One region of the Pseudomonas sp. TE3644 genome, then DNA from elsewhere that is predicted to be linked to it. Evidence: riboswitches for the same ligand, from Rfam matches in the RefSeq annotation. Region 1 holds a riboswitch; each other region holds the start of a gene.
The links. A riboswitch is a leader RNA that binds a small molecule or an ion and turns the genes downstream of it on or off. The one in region 1 is predicted to bind cobalamin.
Positions count from the first base shown of each region.

Region 1 (5,713 bases):
CCGCAGCGCCCTGCAGGTCCACGGGCAGTTCCCGGGACCAAGGGTGGTCGACGGACAACTCCCCGGCCTTGAAGTCGTGGGCAACGGCGGGGAGGGCGAGGGCGAGCAGCGTGGCGAGACCTAGCGTGCGTATCGACATAGTGAATTCCCTGTTCTGGTGGGCCATGCGGGTGATGGTTCCAACAAAACTAGGCGGCAAACGGCGTCTGGGCAAACGCCACCCGCGAAAATCCTGCGCGCCTGTAGCCGCTGCCGCCAGGCTGCGCTGGCCCTCGCGTGCCTGGAGATCTTGAAGGTGCACACCGGCCGGCGCAGCCTGACGGCAGCGGCTACCGGGCGGCGTCAGAACCTTCCTGTCAGCGGGTACTCCACCGCCAGGCGAATCTGATCGCCATCGAGCTCCGCCTGCGCCGTGTTGCCCCGGTGCACATTGTGCTGCAGTGACACGCGCATGCCCTTGGCCACGCCGTCCTGCACCACATAGCGTGCCTCCAGGTCCCGTTCCCAGTGCCTGCCGTGGTCGCCGTAGCCCAGGTAGGCATAGCCGCCGTCAGGATCGACGTGGCTGCCATCGATATGATCGCCGCGCAGGTAGGCGGCGCTCAGTGTCAGGCCCGGCGCCAGCAGCAAGGCATAGCGCGCTTGCCAGGACCGTTCGTTGGGCGCGTTGAAGTCCGACATCTGCACCGCGTTGGTGAGGTAAATCGCCCCGCTGGTGACGTAGTCGAACGGCGTGTTGCCGTGCACCTGCTGATACCCCAGGCTGACACTGTGGGGCCCGTGGGCGTAGGTGGACATCAGGCTCCACGTGGTGTTGTCGATCTGCCCCGACAATGCCTTGCCCTGGTCGGTGGTGCGGTACAGGTTGAGGTTCCAGGCCAGCGAGCTGTTGCTGTCGATGACCTGCGTGACCGTCCCGCCCAGGTAATGCTGGTCCCAGGTGTCCTCATAGCGCGAGGTGAACAGGCTGGCGCGCAGGGTATCGCTTGGCGTGTAGACCACACCCGCCAGGTCAAGCGCATTACCCTGCCTGGCGCCGGAGTAGTTGACCACAAAGCCCTGGTCATGACTGCTGGCGTTGCGCGCGGTGCTTTCGGTGAAATGACCGGCGACGATCTTCACCTGCTCCAATTCCTGGCTGCTCAGGAACAGTCCCGTCGCCGTCTCGGGCAGCAGGCGGCTGTCGGATGAACTGAACACCGGCGTGCTCACCCGCTGCTCGCCGTAGGACAGCACCGTGGAGGACACGCGCAGCTTGAGGGCCGCGCCGCCGCGGCTGAATTCATCCTTGGGGTGGCCGTCATTGTCCACGGCCAGCAGGCGCGCCTTGCCGGCGCGGCCGCCGCCGCTGTCCAGCTGCCGGGCGTAGTAGGCATGGGCGTCTACCCCCACACCGATCACCCCCTGGGTGAACCCGGATTGCAGCGTGCCCATCAGCCCATAGCCCCATTCCTCGGCGTAGCCGTTGCGCTGTGCGCGGGGCTTGTAGGCATTGCGGGCCGCGCCATTGCTGGCGCCGTGACGGTATTCGCGGTTGTCGTAGACGGTGCGGTTGAGCAGGCTCCAGGTGCTGTCCTCGATGAAACCGTTGGCTTGCGACTGGGCAGAGTCGCCGAAGGCGAACGGGCTGGCGAGGGCCAGCAGGGAAGCGAGGCGGGGCAGCATGATGCAATCTCCATTTGAACGGTACACGGGCAGGGTGTACCGCCGGGAAACACATCAACGCGCCTTGGGAAAAGCACGGCACGGCCGTGTGCGGCGCCAGCGCAGACGGCAGGGGATGTCCTTCCCGGACACCCCGCCGGTCAGTGATGTTGCGTTGGCCGGCAGGTCTCCTGACTGATGCGTCATGGCCCGGCCCCGCCTTCCCGGGTAGGCCCAGTGGCATGAATGGAGCGGGCTCGGCATCTACAGTTGCGGGGGCAGTTTCGGTTGGCGCCAGCTGCGGCGCCGCGAATTCCCTATTAATCCCATTTGGAAACCGGCGGCGCGATGGTAGGGGATCAACGGCTTGGGATAAACCGCTAATGGCGTGCGCAAGGCAGATTGGCCCTTTGCAAGGGGGGCTTTATTATTTCAAAACATTTCACCGGCTGAGCTTAGGCGCCGGGGTAGGGCGCCAGTAGTCGTTTTACCGTCAGCGCCAAGGGCACAGTGAAGACGAAGTGCGACATGAACCCACCAATGATGGTCGCGGGGTCGAAGTAGTCCGGATGGTTGTCCGAGGCGATCGAGATGGCCACGTGCATGGCAACCCAGGCGATGATGGCGTAGAACAGCGCAATGAACGTCGCTTCATAGCCACGACGACGGAAGTACGGCCACACCGCGGCAAACAGAACGCCCCAACCGATGGCGAACGCGAAGTGAATGACTGTGCCCAGTGCGTAAGCCCAGATACCCAGCCCTTCCTGCACGCCCTTGCCGAACACCAGCCCCGTGGCATTGCGCGGGATACCGGCAAGCGGCATCAAGTGCTGCACGCCCACCCAGACCAGTGCTTCGTAAATCCAGATGCACACCGCCCCGGTAAGCCCGCCGATGGCGCCGGCGCGGATCAGTGTGGCAAGGGGGTATCGTTCGGTGCTCGACAGCGAGGCCGTGTGCTGACCGTTCAAGCGCAAGCTCGTCTCTTGACTCATGGATTTCACCTTCTTTGTTTTTGTAGAATTGGGGAAAGGCGTGGAGAAAGGTGACTGTATGCTTGCGTCTGCCACTGCGCGTGTGGGAAACGCTTAACGAGGCATCTGTTTTGCTTATGCTGCTGCACGCTGCGGCGATGCGATTGCCAGGCAGTTGTCGCGCGCCGGAGGCTGGCGAATCAGGTAGACTCCCCGCCCCCCATCCAGCTTAGGAACCCCCATGAAACAACGTATCGTGGACGAGATCGCCCAACACCGCCGTGACGGCGAAAAAGTGGTGGAATTGCACCTGTGGTCCAAGGCGGCCGTGGACGCCGTGACTCGCGCCAAGGAATACGTGGACGGGGAATTCATGGGCATCCCGGTAAAATTGCCGGAAGCCGCCGGCCAGATCGCCGGTATGGACTACATCGTTATCGTCGAAGGCTGATCGGCAACCCTGATAACTGCCTGTGGGACCGGGCGACGCTCGGGAAGCGGCCAGCAGGATTAGCCGGCCGTTCGCTTCCAAAGCTTCGCCCGGTCCCACAGGCATATGTTCCAGCGCACCTCTTCATCAAGGCACAGCGCCCGCGCAGCCCCGCCTTGCATTCCCCCGCCAATCCCGTCACCATTGCGAATAGTTGTCATTAGCAAGGGCGATATCCGCAGTGGATACCAGTCTCACCCCGCATTTCCAAGCCCGTCAGCAAATGCTGCATCGCCTGTTCGGCGATCACCACGGCTGGCTGTTTGAGCGGTTGCGCCTGCGGTTGCATTGCCGTGAAGACGCGGCTGACCTGGCGGCCGAGACCTTCGCCCAAGTGGTTGCGCTGCCCGATCCGTTGGCGATCCGTGAACCGCGGGCGTTGTTGAGCACCATTGGCAAGCGGCTGATCTTCGCCCGATGGCGCCGCAACGACATCGAGCGGGCTTACTTGGAGTCCCTCGCTGCCTTGCCGGAGGCCTGCGCACCGTCGCCCCAGGAGCACTGGCTGGTCATGGAAGCGCTAATGGAAATCGACCGTCTGCTCGATGGTCTGTCGTCCAGGGCGCGGGCCGCTTTTCTCTACAGCCAGATTGATGGCCTGACCTATGCGCGCATTGCCGAAGAACTCGGGGTGTCGGTCACCCGCGTGCACCAGTACGTGGTTCAGGGCCTCACAGCCTGCTACCGGGCAGCGCCATGAAACCGCTGCCGCCGGGCGCCGCGCAGGCTATCGAATGGTATGCCCGGCTGGCCTCGGGCGCGGCGGACGAGCAGGCGCAGCATCAGTTTCAAGCCTGGCTTGCCGCCGATGTCCAGCATGCGCACGCCTGGCAGACCTTGCAGCAGCAGTTGAACCGTACCCTGGCGCCATTGGCCCAGCAGGAGGGCGTGGTACAGGCGCTGCGGGGCGCCGGGGTGGGCCGTCGACGCCTGCTGCGCGGCGCGTTGGGCGTGGGCGGCATGGCCTTGGGCGGGCAGTTGCTGACCGTGCGCGGCGGCCCACTGCATGCGCGTCTGGGCGCCGACTTGCGCACGGCCACGGCCGAGCGTCGCAGCTTTACCCTGCAGGATGGTTCGACGTTGCTGCTCAACGCTCAAAGCGCCGTGGACGTTGATTTCGGTCCCGGGCAACGGCGCGTGCAGGTACTGCGTGGTGCGGTGCAGGCGCAAATCAGCCGTGCCCCGGGGCGGCCCTTCGTGCTGGCCTGCGCGTTCGGCGAAGCCTGGCTGGACGGTGGACGCTGCCTGTTGGCGCTGCAGCAACGCCAGGCGCAACTGTGGTCGCTGGACACCACCCTGCAATTACGCAGCCCGGGCCACACCCAGACTCTGACGGCTGGACAGGGCCTGGCGTACGACGGGCACGCCTGGCAACCGATTGCGGCGCAGCACACTGATGAGCGCCGCTGGCCCCACGGTCTGCTGGAAGTGCATGACCAGTCCCTGGGCAGCGTCATCGACCACCTGCGGCCCTACCACCACGGCATATTGCAGGTATCGACGGCTGCCGCCGCCCTGCGTATCTCCGGGGTATTCACCTTGCAGGACAGCAAAGGCGCGCTGGAGGCCCTGGGCGAGGTGCTGCCGCTGCGCATGGCCACTTACCTGTCGGTGTGGACACGAATAGACCTGGCCTGAATTTATTTCACGGTTGCCCTGAAAAAAGCCGACACCTGGGTCACACACCCCATAGACACGCGCAAAACGCGTACCCGTATGGCCCATCATCGAGTTCATCCATGCATTCCAAAGCCCTATACGCCCTGCTGATCGGCAGCGGCCTGGCCCCCTTTACCGTCCAGGCCGCCGAAGCGCTGTACGACTTCAACCTGCCGGCCGCAACGGTGTCCACCACCCTGATTGCCATCGGCCAGGTCAGTGGCCAGCAGGTGCTGTTCATCCCCGGTGACGTACAGGGCCGCCAGGCGCAACCGGTACAGGGCCGCCTGGGCGCCAGTGCGGCCGTACGGCAAAGCCTGCGCGGCACCGGCCTGACGATGTTGGTCACCCCCAGCGGGGCGCTCAGCGTGCAACCGCTGAGCCGCGACAGCCTGACCCTGGACGCCACCAACATTGATGCCAGCGGCCAGGGCAGGGGCGATGATGACGGCAACGGCTACGTGGCACGTCGCTCCAGCGTGGGCACCAAGACCCCTACCGCGCTGGTGAAAATCCCCCAGTCGGTGTCGGTGGTCACTCGGGATGAACTGAACGATCGCAAAAGCGATAACCTCTCCGACGCGCTCAAATACACGCCGGGCTTCAGCAGCCAACCCAGCAGCTTCAGCCGCACGGCTGATGACTACACCCTGCGCGGCTTCAACGTCGGTGCCGGTACCGGTGGCATTCTGCGCGATGGCATGAAGCTGCAGTCCAACCCCTACGACGGCAGCGTCGAGGCCTATGGCCTGGAACGGGTGGAAGTCCTCAAAGGCGCCTCGTCGGTACTGTACGGGCAATTGTCGCCGGGCGGCATGATCAACACCGTCAGCAAGCGTCCCACTGACACGCCGCTGCATGAAGTTGGCCTGGAGGTGGGCAATTACGACCGTCGCCAGTACACCGTCGACCTGGGCGGCCCGCTGGATGACCAGGGCCAGTT
Region 1 is NZ_JBWBQF010000001.1:3,853,983-3,859,695, reverse strand. Features, by position in the region: gene ACZ9GA_RS16895 (copper chaperone PCu(A)C) at 1-139, opposite strand, end outside; gene ACZ9GA_RS16890 (OprD family porin) at 343-1,665, opposite strand; cobalamin riboswitch at 1,809-2,001, opposite strand; gene ACZ9GA_RS16885 (hypothetical protein) at 2,100-2,642, opposite strand; gene ACZ9GA_RS16880 (hypothetical protein) at 2,863-3,072, shown strand; gene ACZ9GA_RS16875 (sigma-70 family RNA polymerase sigma factor) at 3,335-3,811, shown strand; gene ACZ9GA_RS16870 (FecR domain-containing protein) at 3,808-4,749, shown strand; gene ACZ9GA_RS16865 (TonB-dependent siderophore receptor) at 4,851-5,713, shown strand, end outside.

Region 2 (5,713 bases), 460 kb from region 1:
CCATGCACGCTCGGTCGGCCAGGGCCTGCAGTGACAAATCCTGCCCCAGATGAGCGGGTATCCATTCCAGCAACGCCGTCAGCCGTGGCGCCCGGGCCGCTTCGGGCGCCAGGTGAGTGCTGAACTGCGCCTGATCGCCGGGCCGCTTGAGGAACATCACCAGCCGCCGTGCCACGGCGAGAGCCACGGGGCGCCCCAGATCGTCCTCCACCAGGGCCAGCGCCAGGTCGATGCCGGCGGTCACGCCGGCGCAGGTGAAGCGCCGACGAGTTTGCGGGCTGTAGGTATGCAGGCGTTCGCCCTGTACGTCGATGTCCGGGAAGGCCTTGAGCGCCGGCACGTCGGCCCAGTGGGTGGTGGCGCAGTGGCCGTTGAGCAGGCCGGCCTGGGCCAGGATGAGGGCGCCGGAGCACACCGAGCCCAGGCGGGGTAATGCAGGCTCGACGGATTTGAGCCAGTTGAGCAGCGGCAGGTTGGCCATCTGCGCCGCTTCGCCGCGGCCGCCGGGGATCAGCAGGGTGTCCAGGGTCGTTGCATCGACGCTGGCGTAAGCCTGTTCAGCGTACAGGCTGAACCCGGCACTGGTGGGCACAGGGCCTGCCGTCTCACCCAGCAGATGCAGGGCGTAGGCGGGCGGCAGGCCCAGACGCGCCAATTCCTCGTTGGCCGAGGCGAACACCTGCATCGGGCCGGTGACGTCCAGGCTCATGACCTCGGGGTAGATCAGACAGGCGATATGGCGCATGGAGCCTCCGTTGTAGCCGCTGCCGCCAGGCGGCGCTGGCCGGTGTGAACCTTGAAAATCTACAGTGAGGCGCCGGGCCAGCGCAGCCTGGCGGCAGCGGCTACGGGGTTGGTATGGTTATTGGTCACGGGCGGTAGAGGTGGGCGTGGCCGGCTCGGTACAGCGCCGACTCGCCGAAGCAATCGGTGTCCAGCACGCGGCCCACCAGGATCAGCGCCGTGCGCCGGAAACCCTTGGCGGCGACCTTGGCTTCGATATCCGCCAGCGTCCCCGTCACCCAATCCTGATCCGGCCAACTGGCCTTGTGAATCACCGCGATAGGGCAGTCGGCGCCGTAATGGGGCAGCAACTCCAGCAGGATTTTCGGCAAATGCTGCACGCCCAGGTGAATGGCCATGGTCGCCCCGTGCCGGGCCAGATCATGCAGCGCTTCGCCTTCGGGCATCGGCGACTTATCGGCATAGCGAGTCAGAATCACCGTCTGCGACACGCCCGGCAGCGTCAGCTCGGCGCCCAGCAACGCTGCGCAGGCGGCGGTAGCGGTTACGCCGGGGATGATCTGGAACGGTATGCCGCGCTGGCGCAGGCAACGGATCTGCTCACCGATGGCGCCATACAGGCTGGGGTCGCCGGAATGCACGCGGGCCACGTCCTGGCCGCGGGCATGGGCGGCGGCCAGCAGCTCGACGATCTGTTCCAGGTGCAGTTCGGCGCTGTTGACCACCTGTTCGGCCTGGTGGCCTTCCAGCACGGCGGCGGGCACCAGGGAGCCGGCGTAGATGATCACCGGGCACTGGCGGATCAGGCGCTGACCCTTGACGGTGATCAGTTCCGGGTCGCCGGGGCCGGCGCCGATGAAGTAGACGGTCATGTGCAAATCCTGAAGAAAACGAATGCTGCTTGAGCGAAATTCAAGTGCGAAGCGGTGATTATCCGGGAATCGGGCCCGCTTGTGCCAATGCCACCGTGGCCTTGGCGTTTTTTTGCCGGCTGACGCGCAGCTGGCTACCGGGCCCGGCCAGTGCCAGCGCGGCGCTTTCGGCCACGCCGTGGCAGCCGGTGTGGGTGAAGGCCAGGGCGGATTTGTGGGTGAGGTGGGGTTCGAAGGGGGCCAGTTGCGCGGTGCTGAACAGGGTCAGGGGCAGGTTCAGGGCGCGGGCCAGTTCGAGCAGGGCGGGTTCGTTGGCTTTGAGGTCGATGGTGGCCAGCCCTGCCAGGTCGGCGCGGGTGAGGTTGTGGTGGGCCAGGGTGGTGTCGAGCAGGGTGGTCAGCTCGGTGATGGGGCAGTGGCGTTGGCAGCCTAGGCCGGCGTAGAGGGTGGGCATTGTCGATCCTTTGGGGGGCTAGGGGGTGCCTGGCTTGGGGTTTTTGGTGTTCATGAGATCGAGCGCCGCCCGCGCGGCGCTTCGCGGGCACAGCCCGCTCCTACAGTTTGTTTCGGGCCAATTATGCCAGTGATATCTCCCGGGGCCGCCTTGTTGGTTCACTGCAGATCTCTATTGGTGCCACCAGGGCGATCCCGGGAGATCTCACAGACGAAACTGGCCGAAACAAACTGTAGGACCGGGCCGTGCCCGGGAAGCGCCGCGCGGGCGGCGCTCGATCTCCAGGGCGCCATAAAAACCCAAGCCAGGCACCCAGAAGCCCTACCGCAATCCCCACTCCCCACGATTGACCTTCCCCCCCACACTGCGTAGCCTTGCACCTTCGAGGTTCTCCGCCCCGCGGAGCCAAGATGGGAATGCGGTCCAAGCCGCAGCTGCCCCCGCAACTGTAAGCGGTATGCACCCAGGCAATGCCACTGCGCCGCGCGCGGGAAGGCGCCTGGGTCGGCCTCAGGCCAGTGCCGCGAGCCAGGAGACCTGCCTCGACACAGACTTTCCACTTCAACCGGGCGGGGTGATCCGGTGGCGAATGCACCCGCGTGCCCGGCACCCGCGGTTCTCGTCCCGTATGCCCGCCATCCTGCCAAGGGCATCCGATGAAAACACTGGCCAAGCTTCCCGTCACCATCGTCACCGGCTTTCTGGGCTCGGGCAAGACCACCTTGCTGCGCCACATGCTGGACAACGCCCAGGGCCGCCGCATCGCGGTCATCGTCAACGAGTTCGGCGAGCTGGGCATCGACGGCGAAATCCTCAAACAATGCACCATCGGCTGCACCGAAGAAGAGGCCACCGGCCGCGTCTACGAATTGGCCAACGGCTGCCTGTGCTGCACCGTGCAGGAAGAATTCTTCCCGGTGATGCGCGAGCTGGTGGCCCGCCGCGGCGACCTGGACCACATCCTCATCGAAACCAGCGGCCTGGCCCTGCCCAAACCGTTGGTGCAAGCCTTCCAGTGGCCGGAAATCCGCAGCGCCTGCACCGTCGACGCGGTGATCACCGTGGTCGACAGCCCGGCCGTGGCCGCCGGCACCTTCGCCGCCTTCCCGGACCAGGTGGACGCCCAGCGCAAGCTGGACCCCAACCTGGACCACGAATCGCCACTGCACGAGCTGTTCGCCGACCAGTTGGCCAGCGCCGACCTGGTCATCCTCAACAAGGCCGACCTGATCGACCCTGAAGCCTTGGCCGCCGTGCGCCGCGAAGTGGCCGAAGAACTGCCGCCAGCGGTCAAGGTGATCGAAGCCAGCAGCGGCCGCCTGCCGCTGGACGTACTGCTGGGCCTGGGCGCCGAGTCCGAAGAGCACATCGACGGCCGCCTGACCCACCACGATCATCACCATGACGACGATGATCACGACGACCACGACCACGATGCCTTCGACTCGATCTCCATCGAACTGCCTGAGGCCCCCGAAGCGCAACTGCTGGACGCCCTGACCACCCTGGTGGTCAAGCACGGCATCCTGCGGGTCAAGGGCTTTGCCGCCATCCCCGGCAAGCCGATGCGCCTGCTGATCCAGGGCGTGGGCACGCGCTTCGACAAGCATTTCGACCGCGCCTGGCGCGCCGAGGAAGTGCGCAGCACGCGTCTGGTGCTGATCGGTCAGGAGCTGGACGCCGCCCTGCTGGAAAGCCAGCTGCGCGCCGCCCTGAACGGTTAAGCCATGCACCTGCTGAGAACCCAGCCCGGCGGTTTTGTGCCGGACGACAGCATCGCCGACCTGGGCCAGACACCGGCCGAGCTGGTGATTCTCTGCAGCGGTGATTCGCACCTGGCGCTGCTGGCCGAAGCGGCCACGCAGTTGCCGGACGATTTCCCCACCCTGCGCCTGGCCAACCCCATGCAGGTGCAGAACCACGCCTCGGTCGACCTGTATGTCGACGAGGTGCTGCGCCACGCCAAGGTCATCCTCATTTCGCTGCACGGCGGTATTGGTTACTGGCGCTACGGCGTCGAGCAACTGGTGGCGCTGGCCGAGCGTGGCGTGCAATTGATCCTGGTGCCCGGCGACGACCGTCCCGACCCGGAGCTGAGCGGGCTGAGCACCGTCAGCACGGAGGAGGGCGAGCGCCTGTGGCACTTCCTGCGCCAGGGCGGCATGGGCAACGCGTTGTCGTTGTTCAACTGCCTGGCCAGCCGTTTTCTGGATCGTGACTATGCCTGGGCCGAGCCCCAGGCCTTGCCGCGCACCGCTATTTATCATCCGGACCAGCACAGCGCCACGCTGGACCATTGGCGCACAGCCTGGCAACCCGGCCAGGCCGTGGTGCCGCTGATTTTCTACCGCTCGCACCTGCAGGCGGCCAACACCGGCTTTGTCGATGTGTTCTGCCAGCGGCTGCAAGCGGCGGGGCTCAACCCGCTGCCTATCGCCGTCGCCAGCCTCAAGGAGGCTGGCTGCCTGAGCCAGGTCGAGGACTGGCTGGACGAGGTAAACGCCGCCGTCATCCTCAATACCACCGGCTTTGCCCAGTCCAGTCCGGAAGCCCCGCACCTGCGGCCGTTCCGCCGTGACATCCCGGTGATCCAGGCCATCTGCGCCCAGGACAACCAGCCTGGCTGGGAAGCCAGCGAGCAGGGCCTGGGCCCGCGCGACCTGGCCATGCACATCGCCTTGCCGGAGCTGGACGGGCGCATCATCAGCCGGCCCATCAGCTTCAAGGACCTGGCCTGGCGCAGCGAGCGCAGCCAGTCGGACGTGGTGTGCTACCGCGCCCACCCCGAGCGCATGGACTTTGTCGCCGAGCTGGCGCGGCGCTGGGCGGAGCTGGCGCGCCTGTCCAACCCGCAGAAGCGCATCGCCCTGATCCTGGCCAACTACCCGACTCGCGATGGCCGCATCGGCAACGGCGTGGGCCTGGACACCCCGGCCGCAGCGCTGAACATCCTCGCCGCCTTGCAACAACAGGGCTACCCGGTGCAGGACCTGCCGGCCAGTGGCACGGCCTTGATTCAGCAACTGCTGGGCGGCGTCAGCAATGACCTCGACAGCCTCGACCTGCGCCCCTGCGCCCAAAGCATGGCGATGGACGACTACCTGGCCGCCTTCGCCCGCCTGCCGCTGGCCAACCAGCAAGCGGTGCGCGAGCGCTGGGGCGAGCCGACGGCCGACCCCATGTGCCGCAGCGGCCGCATGATGGTGGCCGGCCTGCGCTTTGGCCTGACCTTCGTCGGCATCCAGCCGGCCCGCGGTTACCAGCTGGACCCCAGCGCGGTGTATCACGACCCCGACCTGGTGCCGCCCCACGGCTACCTGGCGTTCTATTTCTGGCTGCGCCATGCCTACGGCGCCGATGCCGTGGTGCACGTGGGCAAGCACGGTAACCTGGAGTGGCTGCCCGGCAAAGGCGTCGGCCTATCTGCCGAGTGCTGGCCCGATGCGCTGCTGGGGCCGATGCCCAATGTCTACCCGTTTATCGTCAACGACCCGGGCGAGGGCGCCCAGGCCAAGCGGCGCACCCAAGCGGTGATCATCGACCACCTGATGCCGCCGCTGACCCGCGCCGAAACCTATGGCCCATTGCGCGACCTGGAACGCCTGGCCGACGAGTATTACGACGCCCAGTTGCTGGACCCGCG
Region 2 is NZ_JBWBQF010000001.1:4,313,810-4,319,522, reverse strand. Features, by position in the region: gene ACZ9GA_RS18955 (GlxA family transcriptional regulator) at 1-745, opposite strand, end outside; gene cobM (precorrin-4 C(11)-methyltransferase) at 870-1,616, opposite strand; gene ACZ9GA_RS18945 (cobalamin biosynthesis protein) at 1,675-2,070, opposite strand; cobalamin riboswitch at 2,439-2,629, shown strand; gene cobW (cobalamin biosynthesis protein CobW) at 2,727-3,794, shown strand; gene cobN (cobaltochelatase subunit CobN) at 3,798-5,713, shown strand, end outside.
Region 2: another riboswitch for cobalamin. It lies ahead of cobW (cobalamin biosynthesis protein CobW); the one in region 1 lies ahead of ACZ9GA_RS16890 (OprD family porin).

Region 3 (5,713 bases), 3.0 Mb from region 1:
CAGCGCCTGGGCCACCGGCGCCACGTGCTCGCCCAGGCTGCGCAGGCCCAAGGCACAGTACAGCGCCAGGATCTCGACCACGGTGCCCAGGTACGGCAGCCACGACAGCAGCGTGGCCACCAGGGTCAGCGGGATCACGGCCAGGAACCAGGCCGTTACCCCATGGCTGCGCCAGCCCCGGCCGCCGCTGTTGAAGCGGCGTTCCAGGCGGTCGGCCAGGCGCCCGAAGGCCACCAGCGGGTGACGGCTTTTGGGCTCGCCCAGCAAGGCGTCCAGCGCCACCCCGGCGACGGTGACCAAGGCCACGCTCATGGTTTCACTCCCCAATGGTTTTCATACAGCATGTCGCTGAGCGGCTTTTCCTCGGCCCAGCCTTCCATCACCAGCATGGGCGACGGGTAGAACTCGCTGACCGGGCCCAGGCACAGCACGGCCATGGGCTTGGCGCCGGCGGGCAGGCCCAGCAGGTCGGCCAGGGCCTGGGGGTCGAACAGTGACACCCAGCCCATGCCCAGGCCTTCGGCGCGGGCGGCCAGCCACAGGTTCTGGATAGCGCAGGACAGCGACGCCAGGTCCATTTCCGGCAGGGTGCGACGACCGAAAATATGCCGCTCGCGGTCGTCCATCAGCGCCGCCACCAGCACCTCGGCGCAATCGTTGATGCCCTCGACCTTGAGTTTCATGAACTCGTCCGAACGCTCGCCCAACGCCTCGGCGGTGCTCACCCGCTCCTCTTCCACCAGCGCCTGAATGCGCCCACGCAGGGCGCGGTCACTGATGCGGATGAAGCGCCAGGGTTGCATCAGCCCGACGCTGGGCGCCTGGTGCGCGGCGTGCAGCAACCGGGTCAGCAACTGGGGGGCAACTTCGCCGCCGGCGAAATGGCGCATGTCGCGGCGTTCACCGATGGCTCGGTAGATGGCCGCGCGCTCGGCGGGGGTGTAGGCGTTGTCGTTCATCAAATGTGCGAGGCCCCTTTGGGGCAGAACAGGGCAGCGATGGCCGCCGGGTTGGACGGGAAATAGAAGTGCACGTACGAGGCGGTCAGGCGGCCAATACGGTAGACCGCTTCAGCGCCGCGGCCGCCGTTTGGGCTGGTGCCACGGGCAATCGGGGTCAGCTCGGTGCTGGTCAGCGAGTGATGGTAGGTATGCCCGCGCAGGGTGCCTTCCGGCAGTTCCACGGCTTGCAGGGCCAGGGCCGCCAGGCGTTTCTGCATCACCGCTTCACCGGGCAGCAGGCCGAGCAGATCGGCGCGCAGGCCGTCCACGTCAGTGAGGGCATCAAGCAGATACAGCATGCCGCCGCATTCGGCCAGCAGGGGCTTGTCAGCCGCATGATGGGCACGGATAGCGGCCAGCATCGGCGCATTGCCCGCCAACGCCTGATGGTGCAGTTCGGGGTAGCCGCCGGGCAGGTACAGGCTGTCGCAGGCCGGCAGTTGCTGATCATGGATGGGCGAGAAGAAGCTCAGCTCGGCGCCCATGGCACGCAGCAGGTCCAGGCTGGCGCCGTAGGTGAAGGCGAACGCTTCGTCGCGGGCCACGGCGATGCGCACGCCGGCCAGCAGCGGCTCGGCAGGCACAGGGGTCGGTACCTCGAAGGTCACCGGCGGCGGCAGGGCCACTTCGCAGCTGTCGGCCAACGCTGCAGCGGCAGCGTCCAGGCGCATGTCCAGGTCGTTGAGTTCGCTGGCCTGCACCAGGCCCAGGTGGCGGCTGGGCAGCTCGATGCCGGTTTCGCGGGACAGCGCGCCGTACCAGCGCAGGCCTTCAGTGAGGCTGCCTTCAAGCAGTTGCGCATGGCGCAAGGTGCCAACGCGGTTGGCCAGCACGCCGGCGAACGGCAGGTCGGGCTGGTAGCGCGCCAGGCCCAGGGCCAGGGCGCCGAAGGTCTGGGCCATGGCGGTGCCGTCGATCACGCCCAGCACCGGCACGCCGAAATGCCGCGCCAGGTCGGCGCTGCTCGGGGTGCCGTCGAACAGACCCATCACGCCCTCGATCAGGATCAGGTCAGCCTCCCCCGCTGCTTCCCACAGTAGCCGGCGGCTCTCTTCGGCGCCGACCATCCACAGGTCCAGCTGGTACACCGGTGCGCCGCTGGCCCGTTCCAGAATCATGGGGTCGAGAAAGTCCGGGCCGCACTTGAACACCCGCACCTTGCGCCCCTGGTTGCGGTGCAGGCGTGCAAGCGCCGCGGTGACGGTGGTCTTGCCCTGACCGGAGGCGGGTGCCGCAATCAGCACCGCCGGGCAGTGACGCGGCTGGGTCATAGTTCGATGCCCTTCTGGGCACGGATGCCGGCCTGGAACGCGTGCTTGACCATGCCCATTTCGGTGACGGTGTCGGCCAGTTCGATCAGTTCGTCCTTGGCGCCACGGCCAGTGACTACCACGTGCTGCATCGGCGGGCGCGCCTGCAGGTCGGCCATGACCTGATCCAGGTCGAGGTAGCCGTGCTTGAGGGCGATGTTCAGCTCGTCGAGCACCACCAGGCCGATGGATTCGTCGCGCAGCAACTCACGCGACACCGCCCAGGCGGCTTCGGCCGCGGCGATGTCGCGCTGGCGGTCCTGGGTTTCCCAGGTGAAGCCCTCGCCCATCACGTGGTAGCGCACCTGCTCGGGGAAGCGGCGGAAGAACAGTTCTTCGCCGGTGGCATTGCGGCCCTTGATGAACTGCACCACGCCGCACTGCATGCCGTGGCCCATGGCGCGGGCCAGCATGCCGAAGGCCGAACTGCTTTTGCCCTTGCCGTTGCCGCCCAACACCAGCAGCAACCCGCACTCGTTGGGGGAGTTGGCGATACGCTCGTCGATCACTGCCTTTTTGCGCAGCATGCGCGCCAAATGGCGTTCTTCACGTTCCTGGGATTCACTCATCGCAGCTCTCCGCTACACCTGCACACAGGCGACATCGACGAAAAGCCGCGGCCCGAACGGGCGCAGCACAGACTCGTCAATGCCGCTCTCACCCGCGCGACAGAACAAAATGGACGGCAAGCGCCAGGGCTTGCCAAGAGGGGTTCCAGGCCGGTCTCCGGGCTCATGAGCGGGGCATGCACACCCTGGCCACGCGCCTTCCCGAACCCAATCAGGCTCAGTGGCGCCATGCGCGGCCTTGACTCATTTACCGTTGCGGGGGCAGCGCCGGGCTCGCACGCCTGCGGCGCCTCACCGGCTTCCCTGTTTCACCTGGCCAGCCCACGGGCTGCCAGGCACCTGGAACACGCCGCGAAGGTTAGAGGGTTGGGGGTGGGAGGTCAATTAAAGGTGGGGCAGGCCAGCCCCCGCACATCGCGTAGCCGCAACTATTTTTGTGGGAGTGGGCTCTGCCCACGAAAAGTACACCGCGGTGCATCAGGAAGTTCGGGTGGGCCTTTTCGCGGGTAGAACCCGCTCCCACACTGCCGCCAGGCAGCGGCTACATTGAACCACCGGCCCAGCCCGGGCCTCTACAGCAGACAAGCCCAGCCTTCAGCGAGCACACGAACATGCACAAGACCCGCCTGGCCCTGATCATCCTCGCCTCTGCCAGCCTGCTGGCCTGCGGCGAGCATTCCAAGCTCAACGTCACCGACGGCATGGGCCCGCACCCGCAATTGCCAGCCCCCAACAAGACCCTGATCCCCACGGTGAACATCGCCGACGCCATCGGCTGGCCAGCCGGGGAAAAACCGCAGGCAGCCAAGGGCACTCAGGTAGCCGCCTTCGCCGATGGCCTGGACCACCCGCGCTGGCTGTATGTGCTGCCCAACGGCGACGTGCTGGTGGCCGAAACCAACGCCCCGCCCAAGCCTGATGACAGCAAGGGCATCAAGGGCTGGGTGATGAAGAAGGTCATGGGCAAGGCCGGCGCCGGTGTGCCCAGCCCGAACCGCATCACCCTGCTGCGCGATACCAACGGCGACGGGGTGGCAGACAGCCGCAGTGTGTTTATCGCCAACCTCAACTCGCCGTTCGGCATGACCCTGGTGGGCAACGACCTGTACGTGGCCGACACCGATGCCCTGCTGCGCTTTCATTACGAGACGGGCGCCACCAGCATCAGCGAGGCGGGCACCAAGGTCACCGACCTGCCGGGCGGCACGCTTAACCACCATTGGACCAAGAATGTCATCGCCAGCCCCTCGGGCAACAAGCTGTACGTGACCGTAGGCTCCAACAGCAACGTCGGCGAAAACGGCCTGGACAAGGAAGAAGGTCGCGCGGCGATCTGGGAAGTGGACCGCGCCAGCGGCCAGCACCGCATATTCGCCAGCGGCCTGCGCAACCCCAACGGCATGGCATTCGAGCCGCAAACCGGGCAGCTATGGACCTCGGTGAACGAGCGTGACGAGATAGGCAGCGACCTGGTGCCTGACTACATCACTTCAGTGAAGGACGGCGGCTTCTACGGCTGGCCCTTCAGCTACTACGGCCAGCACATCGACAACCGTGTGACGCCGCAGAACCCGGCCCTGGTGGCCAAGGCCATTGCCCCCGACTACGCCGTGGGGCCGCACACCGCGTCCATCGGCTTTACCTTCGCCAGCGCCAGCGGCGGGCTGGCGGCGCCGTTCAATCATGGCGCTTATGTGAGCCAGCATGGTTCGTGGAACCGCAAGCCACACAGTGGCTACAAGGTGATCTTCGTGCCGTTTGTGGACGGCAAGCCCAGCGGCCAGCCGGTCGATGTGCTGACCGGTTTCCTGAATGACAAGGAAGAGGCCATGGGGCGGCCGGTGGGCGTGACCGAGGATCACAAGGGCGGGGTGTTGGTGGCGGACGATGTGGGTAATACCGTGTGGCGGGTAACGGCCGCGAAGTGATCCCCGACCCTCGCGACCAGATATTGCGCCTGCCCCTGTAGCCGCTGCCGCCAGGCTGCGCTGGCCTGTGTGAACACTGCAAATGTGCAGTGAGGCACAGGGCCAGCGCAGCCTTCGGCAGCGGCTACGGGTTATGCGCCAGACTGGAAGGCTGCAGCACGCGCTTGGCATTCAGGTAGGCATGCTGCCAATACGGTTTGTTCAGGTAATCCAGCTTCACCGTACCCCCCGTCGCCGGGGCGTGCACGAAGCGGCCCTCGCCCACATAGATACCCGCATGGCTGACCTGGGAACCGCCGCCGGTGGCGAAGAAGATCAGGTCACCGGACTGCAAGGCATCCTGACTGACGTCCGGGGCGCGCATGGTGATCATTTCCCGCGTCGAGCGCGGCAAGCTGATACCCGCTGCATCACGGTACACATAGGCGATCAGGCCACTGCAATCAAAACCCGAATCCGGTGTGTTGCCACCCCAGCGATACGGCGTGCCCACCAGGCCGATGGCACGCATCAACACGTCATCGGCCAGCGGCGACATTGGCTGCTGGGGGGCTGCAACAAAAGGCTTATACACCGGCGCGGGCGCAGGCGGTGGGGTGCGGCTGGCGCAGGCGGTGAGGAGGCCTGCAACCATTAATAGCGCAAAACGAGCCATAGGCGACATAAACAGAACCATCCTGATTCAACTGCCGTGAAAGATTAGCTTTCAATCTCAAAAACGCGCAACGGCGGCACACTTTTCAGTGCGCCGCCGCTGCGGGTACCGCCCAGACTGCTTACTTGCGCGAGATCGTAGTGGTCGGCGCCATGGCCAAGGCACGCTTGGCTTCAATAAAGGTCTTGCTCCAGTACGCGTCATCGAGGCTGTCGATGCGCACGCCGCCGCTACGGTGGCTGCTGGAATG
Region 3 is NZ_JBWBQF010000001.1:844,052-849,764, reverse strand. Features, by position in the region: gene cbiB (adenosylcobinamide-phosphate synthase CbiB) at 1-312, opposite strand, end outside; gene bluB (5,6-dimethylbenzimidazole synthase) at 309-959, opposite strand; gene ACZ9GA_RS03815 (cobyrinate a,c-diamide synthase) at 959-2,272, opposite strand; gene cobO (cob(I)yrinic acid a,c-diamide adenosyltransferase) at 2,269-2,880, opposite strand; cobalamin riboswitch at 3,012-3,238, opposite strand; gene ACZ9GA_RS03805 (PQQ-dependent sugar dehydrogenase) at 3,492-4,808, shown strand; gene ACZ9GA_RS03800 (C40 family peptidase) at 4,933-5,472, opposite strand; gene ACZ9GA_RS03795 (C40 family peptidase) at 5,585-5,713, opposite strand, start outside.
Region 3: another riboswitch for cobalamin. It lies ahead of cobO (cob(I)yrinic acid a,c-diamide adenosyltransferase); the one in region 1 lies ahead of ACZ9GA_RS16890 (OprD family porin).

Region 4 (5,713 bases), 910 kb from region 1:
GCTGTGGGCGGTGGTTGCCGACCCCAGCAGTGAGATCAGCGGGTTGGAGACTACCTGGATGGTCGTCACGCCGATGGCCAGCACGAAGAGGGCCAGCAAAAATGCCCCGAATAGCCCGGCCTTGGCGGCGGGGATGAACATCAGGCAGCCGGTGGCCATGGTGAGCAGCCCCACAACGGCGGCTCGCATGTAGCCGATGCGCCCAATCAGCTTTCCGGCCGGGATGGAAGCAACGAAATAAGCCAGGAAAAACGAGGACTGCACAAGCATCGCTTCCGAGTAGCTCAGACTGAACAGGCTTTTGAGTTTGGGGATCAGCACATCGTTCAAGCTGGTGGCGCCACCGAAAATAAAAAAAAGGGAAAGTGCAAACAGTCGCAGACGGTGGGCATCGCCCTTGTTGACGGCCAAATCCGGTTGTTTCACAAGTATGTCGTGCATGCAGTCCACTCCCGATAGTTGTTGTTTGTCAGGGCGTAAACATGAAATTGTGCAGCGCCTTACCCATGATGGACATGATGGAAGGCGAGCGCAGCGTTGATGGAGGGCGGTGCTACCTGGCTGTTCGCGAAGACGCGGCAACCAGCACGAAGCAGGGGATGCTCGATAACGACCGGTAAAGTTGCATGTTCATGGTATGGCCTACCTTGATTATTGTTGGGTTGAAAGGCACGTCTCCAGCATGCATTGCCCCGGCTTGCTCCGTGAGGCATTTGGCGGGCTTGTGCTGATACTATCCAGGCCACTAGGCCCACCGTTTTCCCGTCATCGTGGTGCTTGGCAGAAGGCTGCGCTGATCCGTTCCATATGACATCAAGGCTTTGAATGATCAACGAGAGCAGAGGTATTCAGTCGGTCGAGCGAGCCTTTGGTGTGCTTGAGGCCATTGCAGCAGCAGGGGGGGAGGCACGCCTTGTCGACCTAGCGGCGGCTATGGGCCTGCACAAGAGCACGCTGCATGGTCTGCTGAACACCCTCGGTGCCATGGGCTACGTCAGTCGCCACGGAACACGTTACGCCCTTGGCCTCAGGCTGCGTGAAGTAGCTCAGCCATTGACTGACGCCGATACGGCATTGCGACGGGATTTTGCGCCCGTATTGACCGCCCTCCACGAGCTGACCGGCGAGAGCTGTTATCTGGCCGTTCCTTGCGGTACTCGCCATTACGTCTACATCGACGCCATCAGCGGCTCGGCCCACATGCGGATTCGCTCCCCGCGGGGCCAGCGGGAGGCACTGGTAACCTCAGCGACAGGTCGAGTCTTTCTGGCTTTGGACGCCGACCTTTCAAGAAGTCTGCGCAAAGCCGGACTGCTTACCAGCAACCTGGAGCACGATCTAAACCGCATCGCCGAGCAAGGTTATGCTCTGGACCTTGAACAGGCTGAACCAGGGCTCAATTGCATGGCGATGCCGCTGCGCAAGCAGGGCCGGTTGGTGGCGGCGATTTCTGTAGCAGGGCCTGTTGAGTGCCTGCCAGAGCCGCGATTGATAAGCATCGCAAGCGTAGTCATGCGCGATTTGTACGGCATGATCAAACTTTGATGGCTAATTTTTCAGGTCTCTGGCATCCGGGTGGAGGCGCGCGTGATGATTGGCGCCCTTTGACCCAACTGGGGGATGCGCTGATGGTGGAAACGTACATTGAGGATCTCATCGCCCGAGCCAAGGGCCTCGCGCACGAACATGGCTTTTCAGTATGCATTTGCGTTGTCGATGCATCAGGGCTGCTCGCCGGCTTCTTGCGCATGGACGATGCGATTCCAGGCGCAATCGATATTGCCATCAAGAAAGCACGGACTGCGGCGCTGTTCCGTACCGACAGTGCTGAAATCGGTACGGGCGCCCGGCCGGGCGGCGCGATTTACACCCTGGAGGCGACTAATGGCGGGCTGATCAGCTTCGGTGGAGGCGTGGTACTGCACGATGCCCAAGGCAAGACCATTGGAGGGCTGGGCATCTCGGGGGCAACAGTGGAAGCCGATCAGATCATTGCGGTTGCAGCGGCCCGTCCCTGAGGGCCGCGGCTTATTCCGGGCCACAGGTCTTGAAGATAAGCGCAGACATGCGCCCCCTGCTCGAAGCAGTGCCGGTTGAGCCCGCAAGCTCCTGGGTGTTTTCACATCGCCAGTTGCAGGAAGGGATTCCCTACCAGTGGCATTACCACCCCGAATATGAATTGACGCTTACGCTCAACAGTCATGGCTATCGCTACATCGGGGACGATGTCAGCGCCTATGGTGAGGGTGACCTGGTGCTCGTTGGCCCAGGCATACCCCACAGTTGGTGTTCTACCTCCGCCATCCTCGATCACCTGCCGCACCAGGCACTTGTCATCAAGTTCTCTCAGCGCTGGGTGGACATGCTGGTGTCAAGCTTTCCCGAGATGACTGAAGTCGGTTCGTTGTTTGAGCGCTCTTTTCAGGGCCTGAGTTTTACTGGAAGGGTGTGCGAACGGGTGATACCAGCGATTACCAGTATGGTACGGCGACCACCGGCCGCGAGGCTTCTGACCCTTTTCGAGGTGCTCATTGAATTGGCGCATGACCGAGATTTCCAGGTATTGGGGCAGTTGCCGGGAATACGCTCGTCGCTGCCCACGGCTGAAGGAAAAATAGCGCGAGCACTGAACTATATGCACGAGCATTTCAGGGAATCACTGACTATCCCTCAGATGGCTGAAGCTGCCTTCCTGAGTTCATCGGGCTTTCAGCGCATGTTCAAGCGTCACACCAATACCACCCCTCTCGAGTATCTGGTGCGTCTGCGCATTGGCAAAGCATGTGCGCTCCTGGTTTCAACCGAGTTGACCGTCAACGCGATCGCAGGCGAGGTGGGTTATCAAAATCTTTCGCTGTTCAACCGACAGTTTCGAAAACTCAGGCTGGAACCGCCTGGACAATTCAGGAACCGTCACAGACGCTTGACCGGGACCGCTGCAGACTGAATGTACGAACCGGGCACCGGATCCATCGGCATGGCGGCACCCCTGCCTTGGTGGGTTTGAAGGTGATCGACCTTCCGTTCGACACCGCAGCGCGGGCACTGGGCACCGCCGGACGCCCATGAGGTGGGCGGTCCCAATCCGTTCGACGCCGGTGTGGACCCGGTCAGCAGTTCCACCCACAAAACCTTACCGGGGCACCCCAAGCACGGGGTTGGGGCGTCGTGTCGAGGATGCCGCCGCCCTGCAACTGTCCTCGACGGACAGATGCTAGGAGGGCTGCTTGGAAAGGGCTGAGGAACTTCGTTTACGCTGTCGGGGAGGCCTGTCGTCACAGGATGGGGCGGATGACCCATCAATGCGAGGCGGTCGCGCCATATGATCCAAAGCTGCAAGCACCCTCCGCCATGGATGCATGGCTAAGATTTAAGCTCCAGAGGACAGATTTTACTTAATGCGTGAGGCAGGGGAGTAAGCTTCGCACGGTGTTAAAAAGCATTGCCAAGTGAGAAGCCGGTGTAAGTCCGGCGCGGTCGCGCCACTGTTACTGGACAATCCAGAAGTCAGACCTCGCTTGGCGTTCCTCAACCTATAGGGCGCGTTTACCCTGACAGGTATTTTGTGATGATTCGACATCTCGCGCAGGTCTTCTGCGATTCCAACAACCCTGTGCGCACAAAGCTTTGCGGCATTTACGCCGTGCTGATCGCCATCAACGTCGTCGCCTGGCTATGGGCGCTCGCCGCCTTCCATGGCCACCCCGTGCTCCTGGGAACAGCATTGCTGGCCTACGGCTTCGGCTTGCGCCATGCCGTTGATGCGGACCACATCGCGGCCATCGACAACGTGACGCGCAAGCTGATGCAGGAGAAGAAACGGCCGGGCGCCGTGGGTTTCTTCTTTTCCTTGGGGCATTCTTCGGTAGTGGTCCTGGCCTCACTGGGCGTGGCGCTGGCAGCCTCAGTGATGAGGGACCGGTTCGAGAGTTTCAAGGCCGTCGGTGGTGTGATCGGCACTTCGGTGTCGGCGTTATTCCTGCTGGTCATCGCGCTTATGAACCTGCTGATCCTGCGCGCCATCTACAAGGCGTGGCGTAACGTGCGAAAGGGTGGCGTGTATGTCGACGAAGACTTCGACCTGCTGCTTGCCGATCGCGGGCTGCTGGCCCGTATATTCCGCCCGCTATTCCGGCTGATCACCCGCAGCTGGCACATGTACCCCATGGGGTTCCTGTTCGGCCTGGGCTTCGATACCTCCACCGAAATTGCCCTGATGGGAATTTCAGCCAGCCAGGCGTCCCAAGGCCTGTCACCCTGGTCGATCATGGTGTTCCCGCTGCTGTTCAGCGCTGGCATGTCGCTGGTTGATACCCTGGATGGCCACCTCATGCTCGGCGCTTATGGCTGGGCTTACATGAAGCCCATCCGCAAGATCTACTACAACATGACCATTACCTTGGTGTCCGTGGTGGTGGCTGTGGTCATCGGCAGCATTGAGGCCTTGGGGCTGATCGGTGACAAGCTGGCATTAAAGGGTGGACTGTGGGATTTCATTGGTACGCTGAATGACAATTTCGGCATGCTGGGATACCTGATTATCGGTATTTTCATTGTCAGTTGGGCGGTGTCGGTACTGCTGTACCGGCTACGCCGCTTCGACGACCTCGAGGCTGCCCACTAGCGGTGGCCGCCAGTATTTGTTCCATTGGGAACGCCCAGTCAACGAGTATTCTACCGTCGGCCAAATCTACTTGCCGCCCGGCTTTGCCAGGGCCAGGTCGCGGTGGCAAATATCGCTCTAGTCTGGCCTCGCCCAAGTGTTCTGGAAGCTAGGACCATCGGAAATTGGTGGCTGGGTTGGTCGGGCTATCTGAATCGTCACCGGTATCGGGAAGTCCACACCGACCCTCGCCACTTCCCCTTGTTGTAGATTCGGCAAGAAGGCCGCCGCGGAGCGATCGAGTTCACCGCAAGCTCGTTCCACTACTTCTCGATCCCAATGATTAGTGAGCCGATGAACGAGCAACGTACCCATTTGACTGAGCACCCCTTCCGTATTATCCCGGGGGCGTGGAGGGGCTAAAAAGATGTTCAGCCCATATTTTCGCCCTGCTTTGGCGATCAGCTCGAAAGCGTTCAAGTTCTGGAGGTCAACCTCACCCCCAACGAATTTGCCCAGGAAGTTATCAGATCGCTGGAAGGGGGCCGGCGAATACGAATGGAGCACCGGGCCAGCGTAGCCTTCGGCAGCGGCTTCAGGCGTGGTGCGTCAGAACTGACTCTGTACCTGCAAACCTGCGATCCAAGTATTGTCCACCTGGCGCTCACCATCCGGATCTTTGATGAACTGCAGGTTTGGCATTACGTCTAGCCAACGCGTCACTTTCACCCGGTAGTTGAGTTCGGCCACGAACATGCTGTGTTGCTCGGGCACATAGTTGGCATCCTCGAACGTGGCGCCACTGTTATCATTGGCGGTTTGTGCATTACGCAGGAAGCGGGAGCTGCCATGTACGCGGGCGATGCCAGCGCCGATCACGTCGGTCGGTCGTGCATCGAACAGACCGGTGTAAAGCAGCGCGACCTTCTGGTAGCTGTCGACCGGGGTGGTGGCCTTGTCCATGAAGGTGGCGCTGGCCACTGCCGTCAGGCCGCGGCTGGCATCGCCGCCCACGCTAGTGAGTTGCTGCTTGCCCACCACCCAGAAGCCATGGCGGCTTGAGTCGGCGCGGTACGGCTGGCCACTGATTGCGGCGGGCTGGCCGGATTG
Region 4 is NZ_JBWBQF010000001.1:2,941,122-2,946,834, reverse strand. Features, by position in the region: gene ACZ9GA_RS12995 (sugar MFS transporter) at 1-441, opposite strand, end outside; gene ACZ9GA_RS12990 (IclR family transcriptional regulator) at 826-1,545, shown strand; gene ACZ9GA_RS12985 (GlcG/HbpS family heme-binding protein) at 1,629-2,018, shown strand; gene ACZ9GA_RS12980 (helix-turn-helix domain-containing protein) at 2,066-2,947, shown strand; adenosylcobalamin (AdoCbl) riboswitch at 3,426-3,563, shown strand; gene ACZ9GA_RS12975 (HoxN/HupN/NixA family nickel/cobalt transporter) at 3,569-4,624, shown strand; gene ACZ9GA_RS12970 (carbohydrate porin) at 5,213-5,713, opposite strand, start outside.
Region 4: another riboswitch for cobalamin. It lies ahead of ACZ9GA_RS12975 (HoxN/HupN/NixA family nickel/cobalt transporter); the one in region 1 lies ahead of ACZ9GA_RS16890 (OprD family porin).